One region of the Kitasatospora sp. NPDC001261 genome, then DNA from elsewhere that is predicted to be linked to it. Evidence: riboswitches for the same ligand, from Rfam matches in the RefSeq annotation. Region 1 holds a riboswitch; each other region holds the start of a gene.
The links. A riboswitch is a leader RNA that binds a small molecule or an ion and turns the genes downstream of it on or off. The one in region 1 is predicted to bind cobalamin.
Positions count from the first base shown of each region.

Region 2: it holds a riboswitch for cobalamin, as region 1 does, so the genes downstream of both, ACFY4B_RS37315 (CoA-acylating methylmalonate-semialdehyde dehydrogenase) here and ACFY4B_RS42275 (ribonucleoside-diphosphate reductase subunit alpha) in region 1, are expected to answer to the same signal.
Region 3: it holds a riboswitch for cobalamin, as region 1 does, so the genes downstream of both, ACFY4B_RS07250 (HoxN/HupN/NixA family nickel/cobalt transporter) here and ACFY4B_RS42275 (ribonucleoside-diphosphate reductase subunit alpha) in region 1, are expected to answer to the same signal.
Region 4: it holds a riboswitch for cobalamin, as region 1 does, so the genes downstream of both, ACFY4B_RS21195 (cobalamin biosynthesis protein) here and ACFY4B_RS42275 (ribonucleoside-diphosphate reductase subunit alpha) in region 1, are expected to answer to the same signal.

Region 1 covers NZ_JBIAXP010000059.1:2,824-9,989, reverse strand. Annotated here, with positions in the region: gene ACFY4B_RS42275 (ribonucleoside-diphosphate reductase subunit alpha) at 1-2,119, opposite strand, end outside; cobalamin riboswitch at 2,311-2,445, opposite strand; gene ACFY4B_RS42270 (glycosyltransferase family 39 protein) at 2,518-4,209, opposite strand; gene ACFY4B_RS42265 (glycoside hydrolase family 26 protein) at 4,209-5,336, opposite strand; gene ACFY4B_RS42260 (glycosyltransferase family 2 protein) at 5,342-6,760, opposite strand.
Region 2 covers NZ_JBIAXP010000037.1:60,655-67,820, forward strand. Annotated here, with positions in the region: gene ACFY4B_RS37295 (polysaccharide deacetylase family protein) at 148-807, shown strand; gene ACFY4B_RS37300 (hypothetical protein) at 815-1,627, opposite strand; tRNA gene ACFY4B_RS37305 (tRNA-Cys) at 1,834-1,904, shown strand; gene ACFY4B_RS37310 (alcohol dehydrogenase catalytic domain-containing protein) at 2,022-3,065, shown strand; cobalamin riboswitch at 3,192-3,383, shown strand; gene ACFY4B_RS37315 (CoA-acylating methylmalonate-semialdehyde dehydrogenase) at 3,592-5,091, shown strand; gene ACFY4B_RS37320 (acyl-CoA dehydrogenase family protein) at 5,100-6,242, shown strand; gene ACFY4B_RS37325 (enoyl-CoA hydratase/isomerase family protein) at 6,242-7,166, shown strand, end outside.
Region 3 covers NZ_JBIAXP010000004.1:85,209-92,374, forward strand. Annotated here, with positions in the region: gene ACFY4B_RS07240 (hypothetical protein) at 1-575, opposite strand, end outside; gene ACFY4B_RS07245 (metalloregulator ArsR/SmtB family transcription factor) at 698-1,081, opposite strand; cobalamin riboswitch at 1,164-1,377, shown strand; gene ACFY4B_RS07250 (HoxN/HupN/NixA family nickel/cobalt transporter) at 1,408-2,523, shown strand; gene rpmG (50S ribosomal protein L33) at 2,590-2,754, opposite strand; gene rpmB (50S ribosomal protein L28) at 2,899-3,135, shown strand; gene rpsN (30S ribosomal protein S14) at 3,135-3,440, shown strand; gene ACFY4B_RS07270 (CobW family GTP-binding protein) at 3,446-4,612, shown strand; gene rpsR (30S ribosomal protein S18) at 4,627-4,863, shown strand; gene rpmF (50S ribosomal protein L32) at 4,912-5,085, shown strand; gene ACFY4B_RS07285 (Xaa-Pro peptidase family protein) at 5,301-6,407, shown strand; gene efp (elongation factor P) at 6,484-7,047, shown strand; gene nusB (transcription antitermination factor NusB) at 7,052-7,166, shown strand, end outside.
Region 4 covers NZ_JBIAXP010000015.1:73,979-81,144, forward strand. Annotated here, with positions in the region: gene ACFY4B_RS21190 (alpha/beta hydrolase family protein) at 392-1,498, opposite strand; cobalamin riboswitch at 1,836-1,969, shown strand; gene ACFY4B_RS21195 (cobalamin biosynthesis protein) at 2,077-3,090, shown strand; gene ACFY4B_RS21200 (cobyric acid synthase) at 3,087-4,601, shown strand; gene ACFY4B_RS21205 (putative cobaltochelatase) at 4,702-6,834, shown strand; gene cobO (cob(I)yrinic acid a,c-diamide adenosyltransferase) at 6,840-7,166, shown strand, end outside.

The sequences.
Region 1 (7,166 bases):
CCAGGTCGATCAGCGCGCGCTGCGGCAGCTCCCAGGCCGTCCGGTACAGCGAACGGACCCCGGCGGGCAGCCAGTTCAGGTCCTGGACGGAGCCGTTGGCGTCGCGCAGGGCGTCGCGGGTCTGCTGGTCCCAGACGCCGAGCTCCTTGAGCTCGCGCACCAGGTACGGGTTGACCTGGAGGAACTCGCCGGACAGCGTCTCGCGCTTGAACAGGTTGGAGACCTGCGGCTCGATGCACTCGTACACGCCGGCGATGGACGCGATGGTCGCGGTCGGCGCGATGGCCAGCAGCAGCGAGTTGCGCAGGCCGGTCTCGGCGATCCGGGCGCGCAGCGCCGTCCAGCGGTCGGCCCACTGCGGGGCGGCCGTCGGGAAGTGGTCGATGTGCAGCTCGCCGCGGGCGGCGCGGGTCTCGCCGTACGCCTCGTGGCGGCCGAGCTGCTCGGCCAGGTCGGCGGAGCGCTCGTACGCGGTGAGCATGATGCGCTCGGCGATCAGCGTGGACAGCCGGGCGGCCTCGGCGGAGTCGAAGTCGATCCGCAGCTTGAAGAAGACGTCCTGGAGGCCCATCACGCCGAGGCCGACCGGCCGCCAGCGGGAGTTGGAGGTGCCGGCCTCGGTGGTCGGGTAGAAGTTGATGTCCACCACGCGGTCGAGGAACGTCACGGCCGTGCGGACGGTGGCGTCGAGGCGCTCCCAGTCCATGGCGCCGAGCAGGTCGTCGACCGTGGCACCGGGGGCCACGTGGGCGCCGAGGTTGACCGAGCCGAGGTTGCAGACGGCGGTCTCGGAGTCGTCCGTGACCTCCAGGATCTCCGTGCACAGGTTGGAGGAGTGCACGGTGCGGCCCGGCAGGGCGGTCTGGTTGGCGGCGCGGTTGGAGGCGTCCTTGAAGGTCATCCAGCCGTTGCCGGTCTGCGCCAGGGTGCGCATCATGCGGGCGTACAGGGTCTGCGCCGGGATGGTGCGGACGGCCTTGCCGGCCAGCTCGGCCTTGCGGTAGGCCTCGTCGAAGTCGGCGCCCCACAGGTCGACCAGCTCCGGCACGTCGGCCGGGGAGAACAGCGACCAGTCCTGGTTGGCGTTGACCCGGCGCATGAACTCGTCCGGGATCCAGTGCGCCAGGTTGAGGTTGTGGGTGCGGCGGGCCTCTTCGCCGGTGTTGTCGCGGAGCTCCAGGAACTCCTCGATGTCGGCGTGCCAGGTCTCCAGGTAGACGCAGGCCGCGCCCTTGCGGCGGCCGCCCTGGTTGACGGCGGCGACCGAGGAGTCGAGGGTGCGCAGGAACGGCACGATGCCGTTGGACTTGCCGTTGGTGCCGCGGATCAGGCTGCCGCGCGAGCGGATGCGCGAGTAGGACAGGCCGATGCCGCCGGCGTGCTTGGACAGGCGGGCGATCTGCGCGTAGCGGTTGTAGATCGAGTCCAGGTTGTCCAGCGGCGAGTCGAGCAGGTAGCAGCTCGACATCTGCGGGTGCCGGGTGCCGGAGTTGAACAGCGTCGGCGAGGAGGTCAGGTACTCCAGGCGGCTCATCAGGCCGTACAGCTCGGCCACCTCGCGCACCGACTGCTCGCTGTCGCCGACCGCCAGGCCGCAGGCGACGCGGAGCAGGAAGTGCTGCGGGGTCTCGATCACCTTGCGGGTGATCGGGTGGCGCAGCAGGTAGCGGGACTGCACGGTGCGCAGGCCGAAGTACTCGAAGCGGTCGTCGCCGGCGGTGTCGATCAGCGCGTCCAGGGCGGCGGCGTGCTTGGCGACGAAGTCCGCGGTGGTGTCGCCGATCAGGCCCTCGGTGTGGCCGACGGTGATCGAGGCGGAGAAGGACACCGAGCCCTGGCTGTTCGCCTCGTCGACGATCTCCAGCGCGAGCAGGCGGGCGGCCAGCTTCGAGTACTGGGGGTCCTCGGCGATCATCGACGCGGCGGCGTCCACGGCCAGCCCGCGCAGCTCGGCGAAGTCCGAGCCGGCGTGGCGGCCGCGCAGCGCGGCGGCGGCGACATGGCCGGGGTCGACCTCGGTGAGGTCGGTGCTGCGGTCGGTGAGCAGCCGCAGCAGCGCGCCCCCGGGGTCGGAGACCGTCGGGTCGGTGAAGGCGGTACCGGAGCCCTGGGCGGGCAGGGTGGCTGAGGCAGCGGTGGTCAAGGCGCTCTCTCCTGGCGGCGATCGGCGGCGGTGCTCGGGGGGCCACCGGGCCGATCTGGGCAGGGGAGCACGGCGCGAACGCAAAAAGCGTCGCGCGAGGTGACTCCCCGGCCCGCCCGCGAGGCCCGGAGGGGTACTGCTGGTGCCGGCGCGGCCTCTGCGGGAGGGCCGTGGCGCACGCCGTCGGCAGGTACTCGGACTCGCGGGGTGCGGCTGCTGGAGCCGCCCGCTCACCGCTGCGGGGCAGTCCCGGATTCGCACCGGGTTCCCCTGCATCGACAGCAGAAGCGAGCATACATGTTGTGCCGCCGGACTGCGGCGGCACCATATGTTGTGCCTGTCGTGTCGCGGATGTGCGTGGGCCGGGCGGCCGGTCAGTGCTTCAGATAGACCTTGTACGTGCTCGAATCGCCGGTCGGCGAGGTGAATTGGGCGACCAGCCGGTAGTGTCCGGCGGCGCCCAGGGCCTCGCTCAGGGCCCGGTCGGTGGCCCTCGGCGCGGTGCTGTCGAGGACGACCATGGTGAACCAGCCGTCCCGGATCGCGGCGACGCTGCCGTCGTCGCCGTGGTGCTCGACGCCGGCCCCGTCGCGGTAGTCGGTGCCGGCGCGCGCGGAGACCCACTGCTCGGGCTTGGAGACGCCGCCGAGGTAGTACTCGGCGAGTCCGTCGACCTCGGTGAGGTAGCGGCCCTGGGGCTCCGTGTGGACCCGCAGGACGGCCAGCAGGCGGCCGGAGTCGGGCCCGTTCTGGTAGCGCAGCGCGGACTGCTCCAGGCCGAGGGCGAGCAGGGCGACCCAGACCAGGATGCCGAGCTGGGGGTGGCGGAAGTGGGCGCCGACCAGCCGGGTCAGGCCGACCCCGGCGAGCGGGGCGGCCAGCAGCATGCCGTAGCCGAGGTGGCGGAACAGCGCGCCGGAGGTGCCGGTCCACAGGTGGGCGGCGGGGACCAGCAGGGCGGTGGCGGTCAGGACGGCCCCGAGCAGGGCGCGCCGGCCCCGGGTGGTGGGGAGGGGCTCCTTCTCCGGCGCGTCGTGCTCGGGCATCTGTTCGCGGCGCGTGTAGGCGATGGTGCCGGCCACCGCGAGGACGGTGAACAGGCCGGCCCACTGGAGCGTGCCGAGCAGGACCGAGCCGGCCGAGCCGGGGGCGTTGCCGCGCGAGGGCGACCACCCGGCGACCTTGCCGAGGGTGCCGTACGGGAGCAGCAGGACGAGGGTGCCGAGGGCCGTCAGCAGTGAGCGCAGGGCGGCCGGGCCCACCCGGTGGTACGGCCGGGCGCAGGCGAAGGCGAGGGCCACCAGGGCGGGGACGGCGAAGGCCGCGGAGTAGGCCGTGGCGCAGGCCAGCGCCGTGGGCGGGGCGGCGAGCAGGGCCAGGGCCGGATGGCGGCCTGCGGTGAACACCGTGGTCCAGGCCGCGAGGGCGACCAGCAGGACGGCGAGGGACTCGGGCGCGGCGTAGAAGCCGACCACCACGGTGGACTGGAGGACGGCGTACCCGGCGATGGCGCAGATGGCGACCCGCTCGTTGAACAGCCGCCGGGTCAGCGAGTACAGCAGGACCGTGGTGAGCAGTGCGAAGCCGAGGCTGAGCAGCCGGGTGCCCCAGATGCCGTTGGCGTCGGCGGCGGCGCCGGCCAGCGGCGGGTAGAGCCAGGGCGAGCCGTGCACCCGGTCGACCAGGTCGGTGGTGACCGGGGTGCCGTGCAGCAGGTGGGCCAGCTGCTGGCGGCCGGCGACCATGGCGGCGGCCTCGTCGGGGTGCGCGGCGGCCAGCAGGCGCAGCGAGAGGGCGGCCTGGACGGTGAGGACGGCGCCCAGCAGGCCGCGGGCGATCCACCGGCGCCGGGGGCTGGTGCCCGGGTCCCAGCCGATCGCGGGGACCCGCGGGATGGTGTACGGGGCCAGCTCGACGCCGTCGGGGTTGTCGACCGCCACGGCGGGGCGGGGCCCGTCGGGGCTGTCCACCGCCACGGCGCCGGGCCCGTCCGGGTCCGGCTCGGCGGCCGGGTCGTGGGCGGAGCGGCCGTGCGGGACGGGGGAGAACTCGGACTCAGTGCTCATCAGGGGTTCCGGATGTCGAAGCCGTAACGGGGGTCGGACACGCGCTGCTTGAACGCGGCGAGGGTGTCCGGCACGGCCTCGACCCGCCAGTCCGCCCGCTTGACGATGTTGAACCAGACGAAGCCGACGATGTCGTCGTGCGCCTCCAGCCCGGAGAACAGCTGGTCGATGTCCGCGTGCTGGCGCTTGCCCTGCTCGGAGGCGGTCTCGCTGATGAAGAAGGGCTTCTGGGAGAAGCCGCGGATCTCGGCCATGGTCGGGCCGTAGAGCGCGTCGAAGGTCTTGGGCCCGGTCTTGGTGAAGTAGCCGGTCATGCCGGCCCAGTCGACGTAGGTGTCGCCGGGGTAGTACGGCTCCAGGCGGGTGTTGGGCGCGGGGTCGGTGATGTTGGGGCTCCAGACCCAGATCACGTTGGTGGCGCCGGCCTGGTCGAAGAGGTCGTGGACGTGGCGCCAGGCGGCCACGAAGTCCTCGGGGGTGGCGGCCTGACGGCCCCACGGGTACCAGTCGCCGTTCATCTCGTGGGCGATGCTGACGGCGATCGGCAGGTTGAACTTGGCCACGGCCTTGGCGACGCCGCGCACGTAGTCGTCGGTGTCGCCGGCCGCGATCGAGGCGAGCGAGCGGTCGTGCGGCTCCCAGGCCATGAAGGGCAGCGCCCCGGCGTCGTGGATCCGGCGGGCGCCCGCGGTGTCGAAGCCGCCCTTCCAGTGGGCGTAGAACTCCAGGACGTTGGGCTGCTTGCCGATCGCGTCGCGGTAGCCGGGCAGCGCGTCCATCGTGGCGGGGACGTCGGGCAGGGCGGCGCCGAGGTACTTGTGGCTCGGCCTGAGCAGCGGCGTGACGTCGTACGGGACGCCGGCCGGCAGGGCCTTGGGCGTGGCGGGTGCGGCCGGTGCGGTGCCCCCCGCGGCGGGGGTCGCGCCCGGAGCGCCCGGAGCGCCGGGAGTCCCGGGGGCGCCGGGAGCCGGGGCGGCGGCCGGGGCGGCCTGGGCGAGGTCCTTCTGCATCGCGAAGCCGGGGTCCTCGGGGCCGCACGCGGTGGTGAGCAGCAGGCCGGCGGCGGCCAGCAGCGGGAGCGCCAGCCGGTGACGGAGCTGGCCGGCCCGTCTCGGGTGGGCGGTCATGGCGATCACACTGCTTCCGTCGGGCGGGGCTGGACGAGGACCCGGCCCACGATGGTGGCGTAGAAGAGGCCGGAGGCGAGGACGAGGGCGAAGTTCAGCGGGCCCATGGTGAGCATCCGCCAGATGCTCAGCAGCACCCAGAGCAGGGCGGTTCCGCCGCCCCAGGCGATGACGCCGATCCAGAACCGCCGGGTCCTGTTCCGCTTGGCGCCGCTGGAGCCGGTCGGCTGCCAGGCCATCCGGTTGCGGCGCACGATGTCCCAGATGGCGAAGACGTGCGCCCAGCCGTACATCATGCGGGCGGCCCAGGCCTCCAGCCGGTAGGGGTTGCGGTGCCAGAGCGGGAAGATGACCGTCGCGTAGAGCAGGCCGGGCAGCACCAGCGCGGTGTTCTCCCAGCGGATCAGGTCGGGGCGGGCGAGCAGCAGGACGATCGGGATGAGCGGTGAGACTACGGTGAACAGCGCCGTGTGGATGTAGTAGAAGAAGCCGGACAGGTAGCAGGCCCGGGTGATCGGCCGCAGCTTGGTCTGCCAGAACTTCTTGCTGCCGAGCAGGCTCATCGAGCCGGTGCACCAGCGGTACTGCTGGTTGAAGAAGCCGCCGACGTTGTCCGGGCAGACGCCGGTGGCCAGCGCGACGGGTATGTACTGGAGGTCCCAGCCGAGCCGGCGCAGGTCGAACCCGGTGTGCACGTCCTCGGAGTGGCCGATCAGCGTGGTGCCGCCGTTCTCCTCCAGCGCCGCGCGCCGGTACACCGCGCAGCTGCCCACGCAGATGGCGCCGTCGCTGCGCTGCCGGGAGACCTGGACGGTCCGGTAGAACAGCTCCTGGACGGCGCCGGCGCCGCGCTCGATCCAGTTCTGCGAGTCCAGGATGCGGAAGAACTGCGGGGACTGGACGATGCCGAGGCGGGGGTCGGCCTCCATGTAGGGGAGCATCTCGTTCAGCAGGTCCGGCCGGGGCGCGAAGTCGGCGTCCAGGATGAGGATGTAGTCGCTGTCGGAGTTGCGGAAGCCGAACTGGAGGTTGCCGGCCTTCTTGAACCAGCCGAGCTTGTCGCGGGTTCCGTACACGAACCCGAAGTCGACGGCCATCTGCGCGAGTTGCGGGCTGTTGCTGTCGTCGAGGACGTACGGGGTGACGTCGCCCGGGTACTGGTCGCGGAGCCGGGCGACGTGCGTCCAGGTGTTGTGCAGGACCTCGATCGGCTCGCCGGCGACCGGGAGGAAGATGTCGACGGTCGGATGGTGCTCGGGCTGCCAGGACTTGACCAGGGCCCGGTGGGCGGAGAGGTCGAAGGTCTCGTTGAAGCCGTGCACCCAGCGGGATATCAGGTAGTAGACGATGGTGAAGGCGAGCGGCGGTATGAAGAAGAGGAACCACGGCGTCGCGCTCAGCAGCCCGATCTCGCTGGCCACCATGCAGGCGAAGCTGATGAGGGAGAAGCAGGTCAGCACCCACAGGTTGGTGCGGGCGTAGAGGTACTTCTCGGTGTTGTCCGGGGGTTGGGGGAGCAGCCCCCACCGGTTGCGGGCGGCCGGGCCGCGCCGGCTGCGGCGTCGTGAGACCGGCGGCTGACCGCTTCCCGCGAGTCGCGCGCTCTCGGTGACAGTCACGTGCTCTACTCCCCCGAAGCCGTACTGAGTCTGAACCGTCCCCGGGTGGTGGCCGTTGTCGCTCGGGCACCAGGGGACGCCAGGATCGTACGGGACCGATCGCTCTGCGTCCGCTTCCCCCTGTTCGACCGGCCGCCCGGAACCGATATCGAGCTCCGATCGTGATGTGAACGGGGGTGCGGCCGGAGCGCCTGTGTACGGTTGTCCGTTC
Region 2 (7,166 bases), on a different contig from region 1:
AATGCAATTTCTCCGAGGGCCACCTGAACGGACGGGGCCACTGGACGGCAGGAGCGGAACATGCGACTCGTTCGACCACGCAATAGTTCGGAAAGCGCGCTCGCCCTGGATGCGGCGCGTCTCCCGTGGACGTTGATGTACCACTCGGTGACGTCGGCGACCGAGGATCCCTATCTGATCACCGTCGACCCCGCGCGATTCCGCCGCCAGCTGCGCTGGCTGTCCGCGCGCGGACTGCGCGGGGTGTCGGTGGGCGAGCTGATGCGTTCCCACCGGAACGGAACCGCCGCGGGAAAGGTGGGGCTCAGCTTCGACGACGGATACCGCGACTTCGTGGAGGAGGCCCTGCCCGCACTGGCGGAGTACGACTTCACGGCGACGGTCTACGTGGTGGCCGGCCGGCTCGGCGGGTACAACGACTGGGACGAGCAGGGCCCGCGCAAGCCGCTGATGACGGCGGCCCAGGTCCGCGAGGCCGCCGCCGAGGGGGTGGAGATCGGCTCGCACGGGCTGACGCACCGGCGGCTGGCGGGCCTGGGGGCGCGGGAACTGGCGGCCCAGGTCGCCGACAGCCGCCACGTGCTGGAGGATCTCACGGGCCGGTCGGTCGAGGGGTTCTGCTACCCGTACGGTTCGCTCGACGGCGCCGCCGTGGAGGCGGTGGCGCACACCGGGTACGGGTACGGGTGCGCGGTCAGCCCCGGTGTCCACGGCGGGGAGTTCGCGCTTCCCCGATGTTACGTCGGCGACCGGGACGGGCCGCTGCACCTGACCGCGAAGCTGGTGCGCGACCGCTGGCTGCGCTGACGGTCGCTCAGGGGGCGGTGGCGGCCGGCTCCAGGTGCAGCCAGGACTCGTGCCAGAGCAGGGCGCACCGCCGGTCGCAGCCGGTGGCGAGCGGCTCGCCACCGCAGCGCAGGCCGTCGAGGATGAACCAGCGCCCCCCGGTGGGGTGTTGCCACCAGGCGAGGGACCGGTGGCGCAGTTCGAGGGCGCTGTGACGGGTGCCGGTGTGGTGTTCCATCCCCGGCTGGAAGGGGACGCCGTGCAGGCGCCCGTCGGGGTCGAGGGTCGCGCGGATCTCCGCGAGGCCGCGCACGGTCGCCCACAGGGCGACGGGACGGGGGGCCGGGACCGGCGCGGGCGCGGGCTCCAGCCATTCGTCGCGGAACAGCAGGGCGCAGTCCAGCCCGCAGCCCTGGGCGCCGTCGGCGCCGTGGCAGGTGGCGCCGGCCAGGGCGACGGTGCCGGACAGGCGACGCACCCGGTAGTGGTCGTCGATCATGCGGCGCACGATGCGCTCGACCTGGTAGACGCCGCCGCAGAACGACCACTGGCTGCCGGTGAACCACAGGCCGCGGTGGCGGTCCTTGTCGTCGAGGGTGGCGCGCACCGCGGCCTCGTCCTTCACCCGGACCCAGTCCCCCTCGGCGAACCGGGAGGGCCGGCCGGGCGCCGGAACGTCGGCGCGGCGCTCGCGCAGGCCCTCGCGGGCGATCCTGGCGCGGCGCACGACGCCGAGTGGGGGAAGGTCGCGCAGGGGCAGGTTCTTGTACTGGCACCGGTTCGCGGCGGTTCCGCAGAGCGGCTCCGCGGTATGGGTGAACCGTGATTCCTCAACGGCCATCAGTGAAATCCCATCGGGTCGGAGATATCGGCACAGGCTAGCGCACCCGGTCTTTTACGCGCTGGCTCGTCGGACCCTACCGGCGCCATGTCGAAAGAAATAACACTAGACGCACTAAGAGCCCCATGGGGTGAAACATCGCCGTTCCCGGGGAATTCTGGTCAGGGTCCGTGTTCATGTGCGTGTAATGTTTCCATCGTTGTCGGGGTGGAGTGGCCGAGTGGCTAGGCGGCGGCTTGCAGGGCCGTTCAGATGGGTTCGATTCCTATCTCCACCTTTTTCTTCCGAGTTCTTTCGAGACATTTCGATCCGTCTCGAAAGGCGCGCCCGGAACAGGACGAGCGGTGCGGTCACCTGGGGCTCCGGGGCACATCACCCGGCGAAGGGATCGCTCATGACCACCTCCCCCAGCGGCTCGGCCGCCGCGCTGCGCGCCGTCCAGGTCGCGGGGCCGGGTGCGGCCCCCGAGCTGGTCGAGGTCCCCTCGCGGGAACCCGGTCCGGGAGCCGTGCGGATCACCGTGGAGGCGTGCGGGGTCTGCCACTCCGACCTGCTCATCGCCGGCGGCCTGCTGCCCGGCAGCACCTTCCCGATCACCCCGGGGCACGAGATCGCCGGCCGCGTCGACGCCCTCGGCGAGGGCGTGGAGGGCTGGCGGGTCGGCGACCGGGTCGCGGTCGGCTGGTACGGCGGCAGCTGCGGGCACTGCGACGCGTGCCGGGCGGGCGACGGCCTGCACTGCGCACGGGTCGAGATCCCCGGCGTCGCCTATCCGGGCGGGTTCGCCGACTCCGTCGTCGTCCCGGCCGTGGCCCTGGCGGCGGTCCCGGACGAGCTCACCGCGGTCGAGGCGGCGCCGCTGGCCTGCGCGGGGGTGACGGTCTTCAACGCCCTGCGCCGCTCCGCCGCACGGCCCGGGGACACCGTCGCCATCCTGGGGATCGGCGGACTCGGCCACCTGGGCGTCCAGTTCGCCGAGAAGATGGGCTTCCGTACCGTCGCCATCGCCCGCGGCCAGGAGAAGGGGCCGCTCGCGCTCCGGCTCGGCGCCGCCCACTACATCGACAGCACCGCGGGCGATGTCGCCGAGGCCCTGCGGCAGTTGGGAGGTGCGAAGGTGGTCCTGTCCACCGTCACCAACGCGCCCGCCGTGGTGGCGACGATCGACGGGATCACCCGCCGGGGCGAGCTCGTCATGGTCGGACTCCCGGCGGAGCCGCTGGAGCTGAGCGCCCTGCAGTTGATCCAGGGCGACCGGAAGGTCTACGCGCACTCCTCGGGCATCGCGGTCGACACCCAGGACACGCTGCGCTTCGCGGCGCAGACGGGGGTGCGGGCCTGGGTCGAGGAGGTGCCGCTGGAGCGGACCGCGGCGGCGGTGGAGAAGATGGCGGCCAACCGGGCCCGCTTCCGCATGGTCGTCACCACCGGCCGCTGAGCGGCGGTCATCGGAGCCGGCCCTCGGAGCCGGTCCCTCGGGGCCGGCTCCCGGCGTGTCCGGGCAGGTGGACGGGGGTGAGCGGCCCTCCGGCGGCGCGGCGCGGGCGCGTACCCCTGGACTTACTAGGACGTCCAACTATATGGTCGACGGCAGGTCCGCGGTGTCAGGGAAGCCGGTGTGAGTCCGGCACGGTCCCGCCACTGTGACCGGGGAGTCCGTCCTCGCAGATGACGGCCACTGGCAGCCAGCCGGGAAGGCCTGAGGGCGTGCGGTGATCCGGGAGTCAGGATACCGGCCGCGGGTGGTTCGTGTTTTCCACGAGGATGGAGACGACACACATGGCTCCGGGCTGCTTCCGTTCCACCGCGCCTGGCTGTCCCGTGCCGACGACCGCCGGGGCGCCCGCGTCCTGACGTACCGTCACATCGCCGTACGCCCGTGCCGAGGGGCGCGCCACCGTGCGCCCGCCGACCGGCGGCGGCCTCCATTCCTCCTCTCCCACCCCTGTCGAGAGAAGGAACCGATGGTCCGAGAACTGACCCACTTCATCGCCGGCAAGCCCACCGCCGGCACCTCCGGCCGCTTCGGCGACGTGTACGACCCCAACACCGGCCGGGTGCAGGCCAGGGTGCCCCTGGCGAGCCGCGCCGAGGTCGAGGCGGTGATCGCCGACGCCGAGCAGGCCCAGCCCGCGTGGGCCGCCTGGAACCCGCAGCGGCGGGCCCGTGTCCTGCTGCGCTTCCTCCAGCTCGTCGAGCAGGAGAAGGACGAGCTGGCCCGGCTGCTCTCCGCCGAGCACGGCAAGACCGTGGCCGACGCCCACGGCGACATCCAACGAGGCCTGGAGGTCGTGGAGTTCGCCGCCGGCATCCCGCACCTGCTGAAGGGCGAGTTCAGCGACAACGCCGGGACGGGCATCGACGTGTACTCGATGCGCCAGCCGCTCGGCGTGGTCGCGGGCATCACGCCGTTCAACTTCCCGGCGATGATCCCGCTCTGGAAGGCCGCGCCCGCGCTGGCCTGCGGGAACGCCTTCGTGCTCAAGCCCTCGGAGCGCGACCCCTCGGTGCCGCTGCGGCTGGCCGAGCTGTTCCTGGAGGCCGGGCTGCCGCCGGGCGTGCTCAATGTCGTCAACGGTGACAAGGAGGCCGTGGACACCCTGCTGGAGGACCCGCGCGTCCAGGCGCTCGGCTTCGTCGGCTCCACGCCGATCGCCCAGTACGTGTACGCCACCGCCGCCGCGCACGGGAAGCGGGCGCAGTGCTTCGGCGGGGCCAAGAACCACCTGATCGTGATGCCGGACGCCGACCTCGACCAGGCGGCGGACGCGCTGATCGGCGCCGGGTACGGCTCGGCCGGGGAGCGCTGCATGGCCATCTCGGTGGCCGTCCCGGTGGGGGAGGCGACGGCGGACGCCCTGGTGGCGAAGCTGGTCGAGCGGATCGGCGCGCTCAAGGTCGGGCGCTCGGACGACCCGGCGGCGGACTTCGGACCGCTGGTCGGCGCCGACGCGCTGGCGCGGGTGCGCGGCTACCTGGACCTCGGGGTCGAGGAGGGCGCCGAACTCGTCGTCGACGGAAGGGACTTCCGGCTGGCCGGGCACGAGGACGGCTACTTCCTCGGCGCCTCGCTGTTCGACCGGGTCACGCCCGGCATGCGGATCTACCGGGAGGAGATCTTCGGGCCGGTGCTCACCGTGGTGCGTGCCGCCGACTACGAGGAGGCGCTGCGGCTGCCCAGCGAGCACGAGTTCGGCAACGGGGTGGCCATCTACACCCGGGACGGCGACACCGCCCGGGACTTCGCCCGGCGGGTGAACACCGGCATGGTCGGGGTCAACGTGCCGATCCCGGTGCCGATCGCCTACCACACCTTCGGCGGCTGGAAGCGCTCCGCGTTCGGCGACCTCAACCAGCACGGGCCGGACTCGATCCGCTTCTACACCCGCACCCGCACCGTCACCTCGCGCTGGCCCTCCGGGGCCAAGGAGGGCGCGAGCTTCACCATCCCGACGATGGGCTGAGGCGCGCCGTGCACACCCATCTGACCGACGACCAGCTCGCCATCGTCGCGACCACCCGGGACTTCGCCCGCGAGCACCTCGCCCCGTACGCCGTCGCGTGGGACCAGGCCAAGCACTTCCCGGTCGACGTCCTGCGCAAGGCCGCCGACCTGGGCCTCGGCGGCGTCTACGTGCGGGAGGAGGCGGGCGGCTCGGAGCTCGGCCGCCAGGACGGCGTGCTCGTCTTCGAGGCACTGGCGACCGGCTGCCCGTCCATCGCCGGCTACCTGTCGATCCACAACATGGTCGCCTGGATGATCGACCGCTACGGCAGTCCCGCCCAGCGCGCCCGGCTGCTGCCCGGGCTCTGCTCGACGGAACTGCTCGGCAGCTACTGCCTCACCGAGCCGGGCGCGGGCTCGGACGCCGCCGCGCTGGCCACCCGGGCCCGCCGGCACGGGGACCACTGGGTCCTGGACGGCGTCAAGCAGTTCGTCTCGGGCGCCGGCACCTCGCAGGTGTACGTGGTGATGGCCCGAACCGGCGGCCCGGGGGCCCGGGGCGTCTCCGCGTTCCTGGTGGAGCGGGACGACCCCGGCGTCTCCTTCGGAGCGAACGAGAAGAAGATGGGCTGGAACGCCCAGCCGACCCGGCAGGTGCTGCTGGACGGCGTCCGGCTCCCCGCCGACCGCCTGCTCGGCGGGGAGGGCGAGGGCTTCCGGATCGCCATGAACGGGCTGAACGGCGGCCGGCTCGGCATCGCCGCCTGCTCCGTCGGCGGCGCGCAGGACGCCCTGGAGCGGGCCACCCGCCACCTGGCCGACCGGGAGGCGTTCGGGGCCGCGCTGCTGCACGCCCAGGCGCTGCGGTTCCGGCTCGCCGACATGGCCACGGAGCTGGAGGCCGCCAGATCGCTGCTCTGGCGGGCCGCCGCCGCGCTGGACCGGGGCGACCCCCGGGCGCCGGAGCTGTGCGCGATGGCCAAGCGCCACGCCACCGACACCGGCTTCGAGGTGGCCAACCAGGCGCTCCAACTCCACGGCGGCTACGGCTACCTGGCCGAGTACGGCATCGAGAAGATCGTCCGCGACCTGCGGGTGCACCAGATCCTGGAAGGGACCAACGAGATCATGCGCGTCATCGTCGCCCGCGGCCTGACCGGGGCCGCGTGATGGGTACGGATGAGGTCCTCGTCCAGCGCGAGGGCCGGGCGGGTCTGATCGTCCTCAACCGCCCGGCGGCCCTGAACGCCCTCACCCACGGCATGGTGCGGAGGATCTCCGCCGCACTGGACGTGTGGGAGCGGGACGGCGACGTGGAGACCGTCGTGATCACCGGCGCCGGTGAGCGGGCCTTCTGCGCTGGCGGCGACATCGTCGCCATCCACCGCGCCGCCACCGGCGGCGACCCGGGTGCCGTCGAGGAGTTCTGGCGCGACGAGTACCGCCTCAACGCCCGGATCGCCCGCTACCCGAAGCCCTACGTCGCCGTGATGAACGGCATCGTGATGGGCGGCGGGGTCGGCGTCTCCGCCCACGGCAGCGTCCGGATCGTCACGGAGACCACCCGGGTCGCCCTGCCGGAGGCCGGCATCGGCTTCGTCCCCGACGTCGGCGGCACCTACCTGCTCGCCCTCGCGCCGGGGGAGTCGGGCACCCACCTCGCCCTGACCGCGGGATCCGTCGGCGCCGGGGACGCGCTGCTGTGCGGGCTCGCCGACCACTTCGTGCCCGCCGAGCGGCTGCCCGCACTGCTGGACGACCTGGCCGAACTGCCCGTCCACGACGCCCTGGAACGGAACGTCGGGCCCGCGCCGGCCGGCGTGCTGGACGGCCAGCGCGGATGGATCGACCACTGCTACGCGGCCGGCAGCGTGGAGGAGATCCTCGACCGGCTGCGGGAGAGCGGCGAACCCGAGGCCAAGAAGGCCGCCGACCGGATCGCCGCCAACTCCCCGACCGCCGTGAAGGCGACGCTCGCGGCCCTGCGCCGGGCCCGGGCACTCGGCCCGCTGGAGGCCGTCCTCGACCAGGAGTACCGCACCTCCTGCGCGGCGCTCGCCACGCCGGACCTCGCCGAGGGCATCCGGGCCCAGG
Region 3 (7,166 bases), on a different contig from region 1:
CGGTAGCCGTCCCGGGAGCGCCGGCTGGCGAGCATCCGGTCGAAGCACGGGTCGCCGACCACCCGGGCGACGTCCAGGGCCTCGGGGCAGGAGGTCCGCAGCCGGTCCAGCTGTTCGGGGTGGGAGAGCCCGAGGACGTCCACGAACACCCGCCCGCGGTGGGTGAGTTCGTTGCGGGACAGGCCGGCGGCGCTGACCGTGTCGCCGGTGGACTCGGTGACCAGGCGGTTGTAGCCGGCGCCGTGCGGCAGGACGACGAGGCGGGCGTCCAGGCGGTGCATGGAGGAGTGGACGGCGCAGGCGACGGCCAGGTCGAAGCGGTGGCGGACGGCGTCGTCCCAGTCCAGCACGGTGAAGCCGGACAGGCCGTGCAGGTACTCGTCCAGGGCGCGGTCGGCGAAGACGGAACCGGGGTTGACGGTGAAGTACCACTCGATGCCGTGCGGGCTCAGCAGGGAGAGGACGTCCAGCACCCGGGTGGCCGAGGTGAGGGTGCGGGCGACCGCCAGCACGCGGGCCTTGACCGGGTCGGTGTTCCAGCGGTCGGCGGGCCAGGCATGGGGGTGGGACGGCACATCATGATCGTACTGGCCGGGGCCGTTCACGGCGCGCCTTCCCGAGCGGGAGTCAGCAGCCCGGGCGGGAGTCGGCGGACCGAGCATGAGTCAGCAGGTCGGGCAGGCGTCGGCGGGAGGGGTCAGCCCACTGCCGCGCTGGGCTCGTGGTGCTCGGCGGCGGCGCACTCGTCGAGGAGGGGGCGCATGGCCTCGTCCACGAGCCGGTAGCGCACCACTCGTCCGTCCCGGTCGCCGGTGACCACGCCGGCCGTGCGGAGCAGCCGCAGGGCCTGGGAGACGGCGGGGTCGCGCATGCCGGTGGCCACCGCGAGGTCGCTGACGGCGAGCGGGCCGGCCCGGTGGAGGGCGAGCAGCAGGGCGAGCCGTCCGGGGTCGGCGAGCAGGGAGAACCGCTCGGCCCAGGACCGGACGTGCGCGGGGTCGCCGATCGCGGCGATGGCCTCGCAGACCCGGTGCCCGTCGATGGTGCGGTGGCCCGCGCGGTCGGCCGGTACGAGATGCATGCGGACATTCTTGCAGGCGGCCGCCTGTGATCCTGGACACCTGCGCAGGTGCGCAGCCTTGCACGGGTCGGGGCGCGGCCCCTACGGTGTTCCCCGCCGTGGTGCTCGGGAAGACCGGTGACGGACCCTCAGGGGTCCCAGCCCGGAGCGGCCCTCGCCACTGTGATCGGGTCGTTCCTCCGCCTGCGGAGGAACGTCGTCCGTGCCCACGGAGCCACTGGGTGCCTCGCGCACCTGGGAAGGCGGGCACGGGTATCCCGTCAGCCAGGAGACCGGCCACGGCATCTCACGAGGTTTTCCACGAGGTGCTGGAGCGTGATCCGCAGATGACCCTGCCCGAAACCGTTGCCGCCGGCGCGAAGCCGGCCCCTTCCGTGCTGCCCAGCTTCAGATGGCGGCGCGAGGACACCGTCCGTACGGCCGGGCTGATGGCGGTGATCGTGGCCATGCACGTGGTGGCCTTCGGCACGCTGATCTTCCTGGTCGCGCCCGAGCGGTACGCGGTCGGTACCCAGGTCTTCGGGGTGGGCCTCGGCATCACCGCGTACACCCTCGGCATGCGGCACGCCTTCGACGCCGACCACATCGCGGTGATCGACAACACCACCCGCAAGCTGATGGCGGACGGCAAGCGGCCGGTCTCGGTGGGCTTCTGGTTCGCCCTCGGGCACTCCTCGATGGTGGTGCTGATGGCCGCCCTGGTGGCGGGCGGCGCGCAGCTGGCGAACACGCTGATGGACGACGAGTCGGCCACCCACAAGTGGCTGGGCGTGATCGGGACGACCACCTCCGGCGTGTTCCTCTACCTGATCGGCGCGCTCAACCTGGCGGCGCTGCTCGGCATCCTCAGGGTGTTCCGCTCGATGCGGGCCGGGAAGTTCGACGAGAAGGAGCTGGAGGCGCACCTCGACTCGCGCGGCTTCATGGCCCGGGTGCTGAACCGGGCGACCCGTTCGATCACCCGGCCGGGGCAGATGTTCCCGGTGGGCATGGTGCTGGGCCTGGGCTTCGACACCGCGACCGAGGTCACCCTGATGGTGATGGCCGGCTCGGGCGCGGCCTCCGGGCTGCCCTGGTACGCGATCGTCTGCCTGCCGCTGCTGTTCGCGGCGGGGATGAGCCTGTTCGACACCCTGGACGGGACGTTCATGAACTTCGCGTACCAGTGGGCCTTCGCCAACCCGGTCCGGAAGGTGTACTACAACCTGACCATCACTGGTCTGTCGATCGCGGTGGCCTTCATCATCGGCACCATCGAGCTGGTCGGGGTGCTGCACGAGAAGCTCGACCTGACCGATCCGGTCACCGGGTTCGTCGCGGACATCTCGCTGGACAACGTGGGCTACGCCATCGCCGGGCTGTTCGTGGTGGTCTGGGCGATCGCGATCGGGTACTGGAAGCTCGCCCGGGTCGAGCAGCGCTGGACGCCCGAGGGCTCCTGAGCCGAGCGGCCAGGCCGCGAACGGCGCCTCCCCGAGTCCGGGGAGGCGCCGTTCGCGCGTCCGGGGTCAGCGCTCCTCGCGGAAGTCGACGTGCCGGCCCGCGGCCGGGTCGTACTTGCGCAGGACCATCCGGTCCGGGTCGTTGCGGCGGTTCTTGCGGGTCACGTACGTGAAGCCGGTGCCGGCGGTGGAGCGGAGCCTGATCACCGGGCGCAGTTCGCTGCGGGCCATGGGACGTCCTCCTGGGGTCTGGGGGTCGGGGTCTCGGGGTCCGGTCCGAGGGGTTGGCTCGAACCGTACATCGAAATGGAAGTCATTTTCATCTGGTGTAACGTGAGCCCGGTCCTGCCCATTCCCGGACGCCAGGGAGCACCCATGTCCGCCCGCTGCCAACTCACCGGCCGCCGGCCCGGCTTCGGCAACGCGATCTCGCACTCGCACCGCCGCACCGGCCGCCGCTTCGACCCCAACATCCAGCGCAAGCGCTACTGGCTGCCCGGCGAGGGCCGGTACGTCCGGCTGGCGCTGAGCGCCAAGGGCATCCGCACCGTCGACGCGATCGGCATCGAGGCCGCCGTCGCCCGCATCCGCGCCCGGGGGGAGAAGGTCTGATGGCCAAGCAGAGCAAGATCGCCAAGAACGAGCGGCGGCGCGCCGTCGTCGCCCGCCACGCCGAGCGCCGGGCCGAGCTCAAGCGGACCATCGCCCACCCCGGCACCGGCCCCGCCGAGCGCGCCGCCGCCCAGGCCGAGCTCGCCCGCCAGCCGCGCGACGCCAGCGCCACCCGGGTCCGCAACCGGGACGCCGTGGACGGCCGGCCCCGCGGCTACCTGCGGGCCTTCGGCCTCTCCCGGGTCAACCTGCGCGCCCACGCCCACGCCGGGCACCTGCCCGGCGTCCGCAAGGCGAGCTGGTGAGCGCCGTGGACGGGACCAGGCTGCCGGTGGTGGTCGTCGCCGGCCTGCACGCGGAGCAGCGCCGGGCCGCCGTCGAGGAACTGGCGGCGGCCGCGGTGGACGCCGTGGTCCTGCACCACGACCTGCGGGACGCCGCGCTCGGCACCGTCCGCCGCGAGCTGCGCGACGCCGCCGGGGCCTTCGACGCGGCCGACGTCCCGCTGGCGAACGACTGCCCGTGCTGCGCCCTGCGCGAGGACCTGCTGCCCCGGCTGCTGGAGATCGCCGACGGCGGCCGGTACGGACTGGCGATCGTCGAACTGTGGGGCGGCAGCGACCCGCACCCCGCGGTCGAGGTGATCGCCGGGGGAGAGGTGGACGGGCGGCCGCTCGACGACGCCGTCGAACTGGCGGGCGTGGTCACCGCCGTCGACCCGGACCGGCTGGTCGGCGAGCTCTCCGTCCCGGACGACCTGGCGGAGCACGGCGAGCAGACCGCCTCGCGCGACGACCGGACCCGCGCCGAGGCGCTCGCCCACCAGATCGAGTACGCCGGCACGCTCGCCGTGCCGCGCGCCGCGGCGCACGCGCCGGGGCTCGCCCTCCTGCGCCAGCTGCACGCCACCGCCCGGACCGTCCGGCTCGGCACCGGCGCGCTCACCCGGGCCGCGCTCGGCGGCTTCGACGTGGCCGCCGCCCGCGACCGGGTCAACCCGGCGCTCGCGCTGCTGCCGCAGGAGCGGGACGAGGCGGGCGTCGCCACCCTGCTGTGGGAGCGCCGCCGACCGCTCCACCCCGAGCGGCTGCACCGGGCGCTGGAACTGCTCGTCCCGGCGGCGCAGCGCAGCCGCGGCCGGTTCTGGCTGGCCAACCGGCCCGATCTGATACTCGCCTGGGACGCCGCCGGGGCGAACCTCGCGGTCGAGGAGTGCGGGCCCTGGCTCACCTCCCTGCCCGACGCGGCCTGGGAGCTCTACCCGCCCGCGCGCCGGGCCGCCGCCGCCCTCGACTGGCACCCCCGGCACGGCGACCGGGTGCAGCAGCTCAGCTTCACCGCCGAGGGGCTGGACGTCGACGGCATCACCGACCTGCTCGACTCCTGCCTGCTCACCGACGCCGAACTCGCCGCCGGCGAACCCGGCTGGAAGGCCCTGCCGGACGCCTTCCAGGACCTGCTCGACCCCGTCCACTGAAGGAGCGCCCTCCCGTGCGCAAACGATCCGCCCCGCCGAAGCCCCGGCCCAACCCGCTGCTCGCGGCGGGCATCGAGTACATCGACTACAAGGACACCGACCTGCTGCGCCGCTTCGTCTCCGACCGCGGCAAGATCCGCGGCCGCCGGGTCACCCGGCTCACCGCCGAGCAGCAGCGGGCGGTGGCCCGGGCGATCAAGAACGCCCGGGAGACGGCCCTCCTGCCGTACGCCTCGGGCGCCACCCGCTAGCGCCGCCCGACGACGCGTTCGACCACACCACCCGAGAAGGAGCCCGCGATGGCCGTACCCAAGCGCAAGACCTCCCGCAGCAACACCCGGCACCGCCGGGCCCAGTGGCGGGCGACGCCCCCGAAGCTGGTCGCGATCACCCTGAACGGCCGGGAGATGCTCGTCCCGCAGAACCTCGTCCCGGCGTACCGGCGGGGTCTGCTCGACCCGGACGGGCAGTAGGCGCGACGGGAGGAAGCCGCCGCCGAGGGGATGTGGGCCCCTCGGCGGCGGCGCGCGTCCGAGCGGCAGGTGGGGGAGCGGCGGGTGGGGGCGGGGGCCCCGGCGCGGGCCGGAGGGCGACGGCGCGGTCGCGCGGGGGGCGCGCAAGGGGCACCGGGGGTTCTGGCGGGGGTGCTCGGCGGGCGCTTCGGGCCGGGGGTTCGTAGGCTCGACGCATGGCGGATGCGTACGCGGGGCGGCGGGAGCGGGTGAGGGAGCACTGCAGCGCGGCCGGGGCCGATGCGGCGCTGATCACCCGTGCGGCGAACGTGCGGTACCTGACGGGCTGCGCGCCCTGCGGGGCGAGCCTGTTGCTGACCAGGGAGCGGGCGCTGCTGGCGCTGCCGGACGACCTGCCGCCGGACGACACCGGGGAGCACCTGATCGCCCCGGACGTCACCCGGCTGCCGGTGGCGGCCGGCTCGGACACCGCGCTGGCCGCCGCGGCCGCGGCCACCCGCTCCGGGGTGTCGGGCCTGGCGGTGGAGGAGCACGACCTGACCGTCAGCCGGCACCGGGCGGTGGGCGACCTGATAGCGGGGACCCGGCTGGTGGACCTCGGCCGGACGGTCGAGCGGCTGCGGGTGGTCAAGGACGAGCACGAGATCGCGGACCTGCGGATCGCCGCCGAGATCGCCGACCAGGCGCTGGGCGAGCTGCTGGAGTCGATCCTGGTCGGCCGCACCGAGCGGCACCTGGCGATGGAGCTGGAGCGCCGGATGATCGACCACGGCGCCGACCGGGCGGCCTTCCCGGTCTCGGTCGGCACCGGCAGCCACTCCGGCCAGGCCGCCCACCAGCCGACCGACCGCCGGGTGGAGGAGGGCGACTTCCTGACCGTGGTGATGGGCGCCCAGTACCGCGGCTACGGCGTCTCCACCGCCCGCACCTTCGTGATCGGCGCCGCCCCCGCGCCCTGGCAGGTGGAGCTGCACCGGCTGGTCTTCCGGGCCCAGCGGGCCGGGCGGGAGGCGCTCGGACCAGGCGTGGAGCAGTGCGTACCCGACCGGGCCGCCCGGCAGGTCCTGGAGGCGGCCGGCCACACCGAGCCCTCCCCGCACCCGGTGGGCCACGGCATCGGGCTGGAGATCCGGGAGGCGCCGCGCCTCGGTCCGGCGGACATGGGTAAACTGGACAGCCGCGTGCCGGTCACCGTCGGTCCGGGGGTTCACCTCCCGGGCAGGGGCGGCGTCCGGATCGAGGACACGCTCGTCGTGCGCCCCCTTGAGGAGGGCGGGCCCGAGCTGCTCACCATCACCACCAAGGAGCTCCTCGCCCTGTGACCGCGGCCCCCGGGGCCGTGGGCGGCAGGACGCAATCCCTTGGTTCCTTGACAGCTATACAGGAGTAAGTGCGCCCGTGGCTTCCACGAACGATCTCAAGAACGGCATGGTCCTCAAGCTGGAGGGCGGCAAGCTCTGGTCCGTCGTCGAGTTCCAGCACGTCAAGCCCGGCAAGGGCCCGGCCTTCGTGCGTACCAAGCTCAAGGAGGTCCTGACCGGCAAGGTCGTCGACAAGACCTTCAACGCGGGCACCAAGGTCGAGACCGCCAACGTCGACAAGCGCGGCATGCAGTTCTCGTACAAGGACGGCGAGAACTTCGTGTTCATGGACATGGACACCTACGACCAGCTGACCATCGAGCCGTCGGTCGTCGGCGACGCCGCCAAGTACCTGCTGGAGGGCTTCGAGGCCCTCGTCGCGCAGAACGAGGGCTCGGTCCTCTACATCGAGCTCCCGGCCGCGGTCGAGCTGACCATCGCCGAGACCGAGCCGGGCGTCCAGGGCGACCGCTCGACCGGTGGCACCAAGCCGGCCACCCTGGAGACGGGCGCCGAGATCCAGGTGCCGCTCTTCGTCACCACCGGTGAGAAGGTCAAGGTCGACACCCGCGACGGCAGCTACCTCGGCCGGGTGAAGTAAGTCCGTGTCGGCCGCACGCAGCAAGGCCCGCACGCGGGCCTTCCAGATCCTCTTCGAGGCCGACCACCGTGGGGTAGACCCGCAGCAGGTCCTCGCCGACTGGGTGGCCCGCGCCCGCG
Region 4 (7,166 bases), on a different contig from region 1:
GATCGGGCAACAACGGCAAACCGCCTGGCCGGAAACGTGTGACCTGCCCATGCCACGGGGGGCGGCCCGGTTGCCGGGAATGCTCGGGCGGTCACCGTGCGTACGGGTGGGGGGTAAGGGGTCGGGCCAAATATTGCTCCTGACAGCCGAGGGGCCCGTACGGGGGCGATTCGGCCCGGCGACGCCCGGCAGGACTGTCCAGCCCGAATCCGGACGGATGGCGGGCGGCGTGATCGGGATCGAGCCGCACCGGAAGTCGGCCGGGCCGACTTTTCACGCGGGCCCGGAGGAATGGGAGGAACGTTCATTCCCGGACGGGGGGAATCGCACCGGGAAAAGCGGCGGGGACCAGCCGAAAACGCCCTCGCGCACAGGGGGGGTGGTTGAGGCCCTAGAGGAGCGGGGTGAGCCAGCGGCGGAGGAGTTCGGTGTAGCGGTCGGGGGCGGTGTTCCAGAGGGTGGCGTGGTCGGCGCCGGGGAAGGGCTGGAGGCTCACCACGTCGCGGCGGGCGGCGGCCAGCTTCTCGGCGGCGCCGAAGGGCGCGATCCGGTCCTCGGGGCTGTGCAGGAGGAGGGTCGGCACCCGCAGGTCGGTGCCGTCGGCGATGCGGCCGAAGTCGGCGAGGTCGACCCCGGTGCGGCCCTCGGCGGCGAGGGCGCCGAGCTCGGCGGCGACGCCCTGGAAGCCGGCCCGGGCGGCGTCCCGGCGGGCGGAGGCGGGCAGGTCGAGCACGGGCGAGTCGAGGATCAGGCCGCGGACGGCGTGCGACCAGGCGGAGCGGGCCACGGTCTGCAGCACGATGGTCGCGCCGACGGACCAGCCGTACAGGATCACCTTGCCCGCGCCGCTGTCGAGCGCCAGCCGCACCGCCGCCTCGATGTCGCGCCACTCGGTCTCGCCGAAGTGGCTGAGCCCGTCCGGGGAGGCGGGGGCGCCCCGGTCGCCGCGGTAGGTGACGGCGAGGGCGGGCAGGCCGAGCCGGTCGAGGACGGGGAGCACCGGGAGGGTCTGCCGGCGGTCGTCGCCGGGGCCGTGCACCAGGATCACCCAGGTGCCGCGCTTGCCGTCGAGCCGCCAGGCGGGGAGGGCGCCGAGCTCGCCGTCGGCGGTGGTGTCGGCGAAGGCGAGGCCGAGCGCCTCGGTGGGGTCGCCGAGGTGGACCCGCGGGGTGAAGCGGACCTCGGTGCCGGGGACGAGGGTGCCCCGGTCGGCGCGGACCAGTCGGCGGGTGACGCCCTGTTCGTCGGCGTGCAGCACCTCCTCGACGACCGCGTGCCCGCCGTCCGCCCACTCCACCGCCCAGCGGCCGGGGCGCAGGCTCGCGGGGCCGCGGGTGAAGGTGACCCGGCCGGCGGCGAGGGCGCGGACCTGGACCGGCCCGGACTCCTGGACGGCGGTCACCGGACGGACCATCCGCTCGGAGGCCCGGCGGCCGACCACCAGCACGGCGGCCCCCACCGCGGCGGCCGCCACGACGGCGGCGGTTCCCCAACGCATCTCGCTCCCCGCTCTGTTGTTCACGGACGTTGTTCACGGACGTTGTTCACGGACGTTCTTCACGGACCGGACGGTGTTCGAGCCCCAGTTCACCGGCGCTCCGCCCGACCGGCCACCGGGCTGGGCCGTCCGGGTCACCCGGCGGGCGCTCCCGGGGTGCTCAGGGCGGTGCTCAGGGCGGTACTCAGGGGGTGCCGGTGGCGGGGGTCGGGGCGGGGCCGCGCCGGGCGATCCGACCGGGCGTCAGCGGCGTCCCCGTGTGACCAACCCCTCCGTGACCTCGGTTGACTCCCGGTTCGGGCCCGTGATGGGATCCTGGGGCCAAACGGAGGCATGGAGAGGAAGCCGGTGGAAGTCCGGCGCGGTCCCGCCACTGTCACCGGGGAGCACGCTCGGAACATCGCCACGGCGGGCCGTCGACGGCCGCTGGAAGGCTCCGGGGGTGCGTTCGACCCGGAAGCCAGGAGACTCTCGCCGCCGTCACGTCGATCCAGGGCGCGGACCCTGAGTGAGGACACGCACGCGATGCAGGCTGCCCCGCCCGGCCGGACTCCGAGCTGCCCTCCGCCGTGCGGCCGATGACCCCGCGCGCGCCTTCCCCCGCTCCGCGCCCGCTGACCCGAGCCTCGCGCCCGCTGGCCCGCGCCGCCGTGTTCGCGCTCGGCGCCGCCGCGGGCTACGCCGCCGACGCCCGCTTCGCCGACCCCCGCCGGGGCCACCCGGTGGCCTTCTTCGGCAGCGCCGCGACCCGGCTGGAGCGGCGGCTGTGGCGCGACGACCGCGCCGCCGGGGCCGGGTACACCGCGCTGTGCGTGGGCGCGGTCGCGGCGGGCGCGCTCGCCCTGGACCGTACGGTGGGCCGGCGCCCGCTGGGCCGGGCGGCGCTGGCGGCGGCCGCGACCTGGACGGTGCTCGGCGGCACCTCGCTGACCCGGGAGGCCCGCACCATCGGCCGCTCGCTGGCCGCCGGCGACCTCGCCGCCGCCCGGGAGCGGCTGCCGCACCTGTGCGGGCGGGACCCGAGCGCGCTGGACGGGCAGCAGATCGCCCGGGCGGTGGTCGAGTCGGTGGCCGAGAACACCGCCGACGCCGTGGTGAACGCGCTGACCTGGGGCGCCCTGGCCGGCACCCCCGGCCTGCTGGCCTTCCGCGCCGTGAACACCCTGGACGCCATGGTCGGCCACCGCTCGCCCCGCTACGCCCGGTTCGGCTGGGCCTCGGCCCGGCTGGACGACGTGGCGGGCTGGCCGGGCGCCCGGCTGACGGCGCTGCTGACGGTGGCCGCCGCCCCCGAGCCCCGGACCGCCTGGCGGGTCTGGCGGCGCGACGGCTCCGCGCACCCGAGCCCGAACGCGGGCCAGGCCGAATCGGCGTTCGCCGGCGCGGTGGGCGTCCGACTGGGCGGCACGCTGCGGTACGGGGAGCGGGTGGAGCACCGGCCCGTCCTGGGCGCGGAGCTGCGGCCGGTGACGGTGGACGACATCGAGCGGGCCTGCGCGCTCTCCCGGCGGGTGGGCGCACTGGCGCTGGGTACGACGGTCGCGGGGCACGTCCTGCTGCGGGCACTGCTGAAGAAGAGGGGACGGGCATGAGCAACGCACTGCTGGTCGCGGGGACGACCTCGGACGCGGGCAAGAGCGTGGTGACGGCCGGGATCTGCCGGTGGCTCGCCCGCCAGGGCGTGCGGGTCGCGCCGTTCAAGGCGCAGAACATGTCGCTCAACTCCTTCGTCACCGCCGACGGCGCCGAGATCGGCCGCGCCCAGGCGATGCAGGCGCAGGCCGCCCGGGTGGAGCCGGAGGCGGCGATGAACCCGGTGCTGCTCAAGCCGGGCGCGGACGGCCGCAGCCAGGTGGTGCTGCTCGGCCGGCCGGTGGCCGAGGTCGGCGCGCTGGACTACCGCGAGCGCAAGCCCGTCCTGCTGGAGCGCGCCCTGGAGTGCCTGGCCGACCTGCGCGGCCGCTACGACGTGGTGGTCTGCGAGGGCGCGGGATCGCCCGCCGAGATCAACCTGCGCGACCGCGACATCGCCAACATGGGCCTGGCCACGGCCGCCGCCCTGCCGGTGGTGGTGGTCGGGGACATCGACCGCGGCGGGGTCTTCGCGGCGATGTACGGGACGCTGGCACTGCTGTCGGCGGAGGACCAGCGGCACGTGGCGGGCTGGTTCGTCAACAAGTTCCGCGGCGACGCGCGGCTGCTGGCGCCCGGGCTGGAGATGCTGCACGAGCTGACCGGCCGTCCGGTGCTGGGCACGCTGCCGATGCTGCCCGGGCTCTGGCTGGACGCCGAGGACTCGCTGGACCTGTCCACCGTGGCGGACCGGGCGGACGGGCCCGGGCCGCTCGGCGCGGACGTGTTGCGGGTGGCCGTGGTGCGCTTCCCCCGGCTGTCCAACTTCACCGACATGGACGCGCTCGCGCAGGAGCCGGGCGTGCTGGTCCGCTGGGCGACCAGGCCGGAGGAGCTGGCCGACGCCGACCTGGTGGTGCTGCCCGGCACCCGGGCCACCGTCGCGGACCTCGCCTGGCTGCGCGAGCGCGGCCTGGAGCCGGCCCTGAAGGCGCGGGTGGCGGCCGGACTGCCGGTCCTCGGGGTCTGCGGCGGCTACCAGATGCTGGCGCACTCGATCGTGGACGAGGTCGAGTCGAAGGCGGGCGCCGTCGACGGTCTCGGGCTGCTGCCGACGCGGGTGCGCTTCGGCGTCGAGAAGGTGCTGGCGCGGCCGGTCGGCGAGGCGTTCGGGCAGCGGGTCGAGGGCTACGAGATCCACCACGGGGTGGTGACCGTGGAGGGGGGCAGTCCCTTCCTGGACGGCTGCCGGGTCGGCCCGGTCTGGGGCACCACCTGGCACGGCGCGCTGGAGAACGACGGGTTCCGCCGCGAACTCCTGCGCGAGGTCGCCGAGTTGTCCGGCCGGGCGTTCGTCCCGGCGCCGGACACCTCCTTCGCCGCGGCGCGCGAGGCCCGGCTGGACCGGCTGGGCGACCTGATCGAGGAGCACGCGGACACCGACGCGCTGTGGAAGCTGATCGAGGGCGGGGTGCCGGCGGCCGGATCGCTGCCGTTCCTCCCGCCCGGGGCCCCTGGGAGTGACGCATGAGCCGGACACGGACGCAGGGCTGGGCAGGACCGCCGAACCTGGCGGGGCAGCAGGGCCGGGCACGATCACAGAGTCAGGCACGACAGGACTGGGGTACGGCATGAGTGACGTCCGCTATCCGTTCACCGCGATCGTCGGCATGGCCGACCTGCGGCTCGGACTGCTGCTGAACGCGGTCTCCCCGGCCGTGGGCGGCGTGCTGGTGCGCGGCGAGAAGGGCACCGCGAAGTCGACCATGGTGCGCGCGCTGGCCGGCCTGCTGCCGTCCATCGCCACCGTGGACGACTGCCGCTTCGCCTGCGACCCGGCCGCGCCCGACCCGCAGTGCCCGGACGGGCCGCACGACTCCCCGTCCTCCTCCGAACGGCCCTCCCAGCTGGTCGAGTTGCCGGTCGGCGTGGCCGAGGACCGGATCGTCGGCTCGCTCGACCTGGAGCGGGCGCTGGCCGAGGGCGTCAAGGCCTACGAGCCCGGACTGCTCGCCCGGGCGCACCGCGGCGTGCTCTACATCGACGAGGTGAACCTGCTCCAGGACCACGTGGTGGACCTGCTGCTGGACGCCGCCGCGATGGGCCGCTCGTACGTCGAGCGCGAGGGCGTGTCGGTGCGGCACGCGGCCCGGTTCCTGCTGGTCGGCACCATGAACCCGGAGGAGGGCGAGCTGCGGCCGCAGCTGCTCGACCGGTTCGGCCTGACCGTCGAGATCGCCGCCACCCGGGACCCGGCCGAGCGCGCCGAGGTGGTCCGCCGCCGGCTCGGGTACGACGCGGACCCGGCCGGCTTCGCCGCGCGGTTCGCCGAGGAGGAGCGGGCGCTCGCCGAACGCATCACCGCCGCACGGGAGTTGCTGCCCAAGGTCGAGCTGACCGATGTGGCGCTGCGTCAGATCACCGCTGTGTGCGCCGCGTTCGAGGTGGACGGCCTGCGGGCGGACATCGTGATGGCCCGCACCGCCGTCGCGCTGGCCGCCTGGGACGGGCGCACCGAGGTGCTGGAGGAGGACGTCCGCAAGGCCGCCCAGCTGGCACTGCCGCACCGCCGCCGCCGCAACCCCTTCGACGCGCCCGGGCTGGACGAGGAGCAGCTGGACCGGACGCTGGAGGAGCACGCCCAGCAGGAGGAGCCGGAGCCCGAGGACGACGGGCCCGGCCCGGACGGCGACGGTGGCGGCAGTGATGACGGAGGCGGCGACGGGCCGGAGGGCGGCCCAGACGGGGGCGGCCCCGACGGCGGCGGCGCGCCCGAGCCGTCCGACGCCGGCCCCGAGGCGCCCGAGGCGCCCTCCCCCGAGGACCCCGCCTCCGATGGCCCCGAGACACCCGCACAGCCGCCCGTACCGGCCCAACACCCGGCCCCCGCACGGGAGTCGGCGCCGGTCGCGGCCGGCGACCCGTACCGGACGCGGCTGTTCACCGTGAAGGGCACCGGGCACGGCGCCCAGGGCCGCCGCTCCCCCGCCGAGACCACCGGCGGGCACACCATCCGCGCCCGCCGCCCGCAGGGCGCGCTCGCCCGGCTGCACCTGACCGCGACCCTCCAGGCCGCCGCTCCGCACCAGGCCGCGCGCGGGCGCAGCGGGCGGGCGCTGGTGGTGCACAAGGACGACTTCCGCGAACAGGTGCGCCAGGGACGGGAGTCCAACCTGGTGCTGTTCGTGGTGGACGCCTCCGGCTCGATGGCCGCCCGGCAGCGGATGACCGCCGTCAAGGGTGCGGTGCTGTCGCTGCTGATGGACGCCTACCAGCGCCGCGACAAGATCGGCATGATCACCTTCCGGGGCTCGGGCGCCGAGCTGGCACTGCCGCCCACCTCCTCGGTGGAGGTCGGCGCGGCCCGGCTGGAGTCACTGCCCACCGGCGGGCGGACCCCGCTCGCCGCCGGCCTGCTGCGCGCCCACGAGGTGCTGCGGGTGGAGCGGCTGCGCGACCCGAGCCGGCGCCCGCTGCTGGTCGTGGTGACCGACGGCCGGGCCACCGGCGGGCGGGACGCGCTCGCCCAGTCGCGCCGCGCGGCCGCGCTGTTCGCGGCGCAGGGCACGGCCAGCGTGGTGCTGGACTGCGAGTCCGGCCCGGTCCGCCTGGGCCTGGCCCGCACCCTGGCCGGGCTGCTCGGCGGCACCGCCGTCAGCCTGGACGAGCTGCGCGCCGAGGGCGTGGCCTCGCTCGTCCGCGAGAACCGCGCCGCGGACCGCTCCGCGAACCGTTCGACCACTTCGATGCGAAAGGCGGCCTGAGCCGAATGCCCAAGGGAGTCCCCGAGAGCGTCCCCGACGACGGCCTGACGACCCGTCAGCGCCGCACGCTGCCGATCACCGCCGTGCACACCGGCCCCGGCAAGGGCAAGTCCACGGCCGCGTTCGGCATGGCGCTGCGGGCCTGGAACCAGGGCTGGCCGGTCGGGGTGTTCCAGTTCGTGAAGTCCGCCAAGTGGAAGGTCGGCGAGGAGAACGCGCTGCGCGTGCTCGGCGCCTCCGGCGAGGGCGGCACCGTCGACTGGCACAAGATGGGCTCCGGCTGGTCCTGGATCCAGCGCTCCGCCGAGCAGGAGATGTCCAGCGAGGAGGCG